Regions from separate parts of the Pseudoxanthomonas sp. SE1 genome, predicted to be linked through region 2. Evidence: predicted binding sites of a transcription regulator. Region 2 holds the regulator's gene; the other holds the start of a gene.
What was found. Region 2 encodes FliA, which starts transcription of late flagellar genes. Its sites were predicted from a motif close to TAAAGTTTNNCNNNCNNNGGCCGATAA; they were not measured.
Positions count from the first base shown of each region.

Region 1: a site for FliA is predicted at 843-869, ahead of OY559_RS15990 (methyl-accepting chemotaxis protein). Genes of this name have one in related genera too.

Region 1 is NZ_CP113783.1:3,381,297-3,383,497, reverse strand. Features, by position in the region: gene OY559_RS15990 (methyl-accepting chemotaxis protein) at 1-762, opposite strand, end outside; gene ettA (energy-dependent translational throttle protein EttA) at 1,363-2,201, opposite strand, start outside.
Region 2 is NZ_CP113783.1:2,396,227-2,398,427, forward strand. Features, by position in the region: gene flhF (flagellar biosynthesis GTPase FlhF) at 1-19, shown strand, start outside; partial or broken gene OY559_RS11350 (MinD/ParA family protein) at 75-887, shown strand; gene OY559_RS11355 (RNA polymerase sigma factor FliA) at 884-1,636, shown strand; gene cheY (chemotaxis response regulator CheY) at 1,815-2,195, shown strand; gene OY559_RS11365 (protein phosphatase CheZ) at 2,195-2,201, shown strand, end outside.

The DNA of each region.
Region 1 (2,201 bases), 990 kb from region 2:
CACACGTCCCTGTACGCGACCGCCTTCGCGCACCGTGCAGGCGTAGACCAGCACGCGCTCACCGCCCGCGAGCGTGCTCGCATGCATGGACTGGAAGCCGAACTCTTCGCCATTGCGCGTGGCCATGGCCGATTGGAACCAGTCCTGTTGTGCCACCGAATGACCGGCTGACGGGTACTGGCGTGGACGGCCATTCGTCAGCACGTTGCCTTGCAGGTCGGTGAGCACGAGGTCGAAATAGACCGTGTAGGAATCCAGTATCTGGCCGAGCCGCTGGCTGGCATGCGCGAGCGCCGCCGGCTGCGGGTCATGTGCGGCAGCGACGATCGCCGCATCGGTGGCCCACCAGCGCACATCGCAACTCCGCTCGTACAGGTTGCGATCGATCAGGTCGATGTTGGCCAGCGCCAGGTCGGTCAGCCGGGTACGGCGCACGTCGGTCTGCAACTGGTCCAGGCGCCCGCGCAGGTCGGTGCTCGTGCGGGCCGCCATGCGGTCGATCTCCTGGGCGGTGTCGCTGACCCGGCGCGACAGCGTATCCATCTCTTCGGCGATCACGCCGAAGCTGCGGCCTGCGGTGCCGATGCGCACCGCCTCGATGCGTGCATTCATCGAGATGATGCGGGTGATGCGGTTGATCTCGTCGATCTTCTGCAGCGATTGCCGCAGTTGCTTCAGCAGCGCGTCCGACAGCCCCGATACGGACTGTATGTGGTCGTCGATGCCGGCGTCGTCGGTGGGGGCGGCGGCGCGTGCGTTCATGGAGCTCCTAATGGGAAAGGGAAGGGCAGGCGCGACGCAGGTGCTTGCGGCAGCGTGAAGTCGGTTCCGTTGTTGAGGCGCTATCGGCGCGCACGGCGAACGCTTTAATCTGCACCGTCGCGGTGCGTGTTGTCCCCCGGATGGGGCGATTGCGGTGTCTCGTCTTGGACGCGTGTCCAGCGTTGGCCCAAACCTTGCGGCCCCGGGCAGGGGACCCGTGTGTGACGTGAGCAAATGCATCGGCTGTGGCTGCAGCCCTGCTGTCTGCATGGGCGGCCACGTCCAGGTCGATCAGTGACTGCATGAGCGCCTGTTTCGCAGTAGCGGCGGTTCCCGCTTCCGTCAGAAGCGGAGGCGCCCCGGCTGGCCTCTCATCGCGCCGGTTCGTTGAACCATCCGGCATGGCGGGTGGCAGCCGCATTCCTGACCGTCCAGACCTTCGTCGACTCGTCGGTCGTGTCGCTGCTGCAACGCGGGGCCGCGGGTTGAACGCGCAGACCGGGCGCGCGGCAGCCGGCCACAGACGAGAACGCCGGCACTGGGCCGGCGTTCTCGTTGGGCAGGATCAATGACGGGCGCGCACCGTTGCGCGCGACCGCATCACTTCAGCGCCTTGAACCGCAAGCGGTGCGGACGGGCGCCTTCTTCGCCCAGGCGACGCTTCTTGTCTTCCTCGTACTCGCGGTAGTTGCCCTGGAAGAACTCCACGTGCGAGTCGCCCTCGAACGCGAGGATGTGCGTGGCAATGCGGTCCAGGAACCAGCGGTCATGCGAAATGACGAAGGTATTGCCGGGGAACTCCAGCAGCGCATCTTCCAGCGCACGCAGGGTTTCGATGTCCAGATCGTTCGACGGTTCGTCGAGCAGCAGCACGTTGCCGCCCTGCAGCAGCGTCTTGGCCATGTGCAGGCGGCCGCGTTCACCGCCCGACAACGAGCCGACCAGCTTCTGCTGGTCCTGGCCCTTGAAGTTGAAGCGGCCGATGTACGCGCGCGACTGGATCTCCACGCCGTTGATGTTGAGGATGTCCAGGCCGCCGGAAATCTCCTGGAAGACGTTGTGGTTGCCTTCCAGCTTCTCGCGGCTCTGGTCCACGTAGGCCAGCTGCACGGTCGGGCCGGTGGTGATGGTGCCGGAGTCCGGTTTTTCCTGGCCGGTGATCATCTTGAACAGCGTCGACTTGCCCGCGCCGTTCGGACCGATGATGCCGACAATCGCGCCACCCGGCACCAGGAAGCTCAGGTTGTCGATCAGCAGGCGGTCGCCGAACTTCTTCGAGACGTTCTTGAACTCGATGACGTTGTTGCCCAGGCGCTCGCCCGGCGGGATGAAGATCTCGTTGGTTTCGTTGCGACGCTGGTAGTCGACCGACTGCAGTTCTTCCAGGCGGGCCAGACGGGCCTTGCCCTTCGAGCGGCCGCCCTTGGCGTTCTGGCGCG
Region 2 (2,201 bases):
GGCCACCCATGTCGCCTGACCACCTGTTGCAGACCAATCCCCGCGGCACGCCGCCGATGCCCGGCGCATTCCATCCCGTGCGCGTCATCGCCATCACCGGCGGCAAGGGCGGCGTGGGCAAGACCAACGTGTCGGTCAACCTGGCCGTGTCGCTGTCCGAAATGGGCAAGCGCACGCTGCTGATGGATGCCGACCTCGGCCTGGCCAACGTGGACGTGCTGCTGGGGCTGTCGCCGAAGTTCACCCTCGCCGACCTGGTCGCCGGTCGTTGCGCACTGGAGGATGTCCTGCTGGAAGGGCCCGAAGGCGTGCTGGTGGTTCCCGCCTCGTCGGGTTTCCGCCACATGGCCGAACTGGCCCCGGCCGAGCACGTGGGCCTCGTCAACGTGTTCTCCGAGCTGCAGCGCGCACTGGATTTCATGGTGGTGGACACCGCCGCCGGCATCACCGACAGCGTGCTGACCTTCTGCCAGGCCGCGCAGGACACCGTGGTGGTGGTCTGCGACGAACCGGCTTCCATCACCGACGCCTACGCGCTGATCAAGGTGCTGGCGCGCGAGCGTGGCCTGGACCGCGTGCACGTCATCGCCAACATGGTCCGCGACCCCAACGAGGGCCGGAAGCTGTACGAAAAACTCGCCCGCGTCTGCGAGCGCTTCCTCGGCGACGTGGCCCTGCACTACCTGGGTGCCGTGCCGCAGGATGACTGGCTGCGCCGTGCCGTGCAGCGCCAGCAACCCGTCGTCAAAGCCTACCCGGGCAGCCCGTCGGCACGCGCCATCGCCGAGATCGCGCGCATGACCGCGCGCTGGCAGCCGCCGCTGGGAGCGCGTGGCAACGTCGAGTTCTTCGTCGAACGCCTGATCCAGCGGGGAGTCGCCGCATGAACACCGCCGCCGCCCAATACCGCGCGGTGCAACGCAGCACCGCGAACGATTTCGTCACCCAGCACGCCGACCTGGTCCGTCGCATCGCCCATCACCTGGCCGCACGCCTGCCGGCCAGCGTGGAGGTCGACGACCTGGTGCAGGCCGGCATGATCGGCCTGCTGGAAGCCTCGCGCAGCTACGATGCCGAGCAGGGCGCGTCGTTCGAGACTTACGCCTCCATCCGCATCCGCGGCTCGATGATCGACGAGATCCGTCGCGGCGACTGGGTGCCGCGCTCGGTCCACCGCCGCGCCCGCCAGGCGGCCGCCACCGTGCGCGAGATCGAACAGCGCACCGGCCGCGCCGCCATCGCCACCGAAGTGGCGAGTGCGATGGAAATGCCGCTGCCCGAATACCTGCGCCTGATGGAAGACGCCGCGCGCGGCCAGGTCCTGAGCCTGGAGTCGCACATCGACGACCACGGCGAACCGAACACCGCGCGCACCGGCGGTCCCTCGCCGGAGCAGCATCTGGAGCGCAGCGAATTCCGCCAGCAACTGGTCAAGTCCATCGGCCAACTGCCGGAACGCGAGCAGCTGGTCCTCTCGATGTACTACGAGCAGGAACTCAACCTGAAGGAGATCGGCGCCGTCCTCGGCGTCAGCGAGTCGCGCGTCTGCCAGATCCACGGCCAGGCCATGGTGCGGCTGCGTGGACGCCTGCAGGTGTTCGAGAAGGCCGACGCCGGCCTTGAGGACGACGGTTGACGCTGTAGGAGCGCCCTGGGGCGCGATGCTTTTGCCGTCACCCCCAAACAAGAGCATCGCGCCCAAGGGCGCTCCTACAAAGCGGCGTCGCCTCCGCTAAATATTTCCCGGCCCCGGCCGATACCCCCACCAGACGCACCGTCCACGCAACACCGGAGCACCCGTGACCAACAAGAACATGCGCATCCTCATCGTGGACGACTTTTCCACCATGCGCCGCATCATCAAGAACCTGCTCAATGACCTGGGCTATACCAATACCGCCGAGGCCGAGGACGGCAACAGCGCGTTGACCGCACTGTCCCAGGGCAGCTTCGAGTTCGTGGTCACCGACTGGAACATGCCCGGCATGACCGGCATCGAGTTGCTGAAGGCCATCCGCGCCGACGACCGCTTCAAGACCCTGCCGGTATTGATGGTCACCGCCGAAGCCAAGCGCGAGCAGATCATCGAAGCCGCCCAGAACGGCGTGAATGGCTACATCATCAAGCCGTTCACCGCCCAGACGCTGGAAGAGAAGCTGGGCAAGATCTTCGAACGCCTGGGAGCGGCCGCCTGATGACCG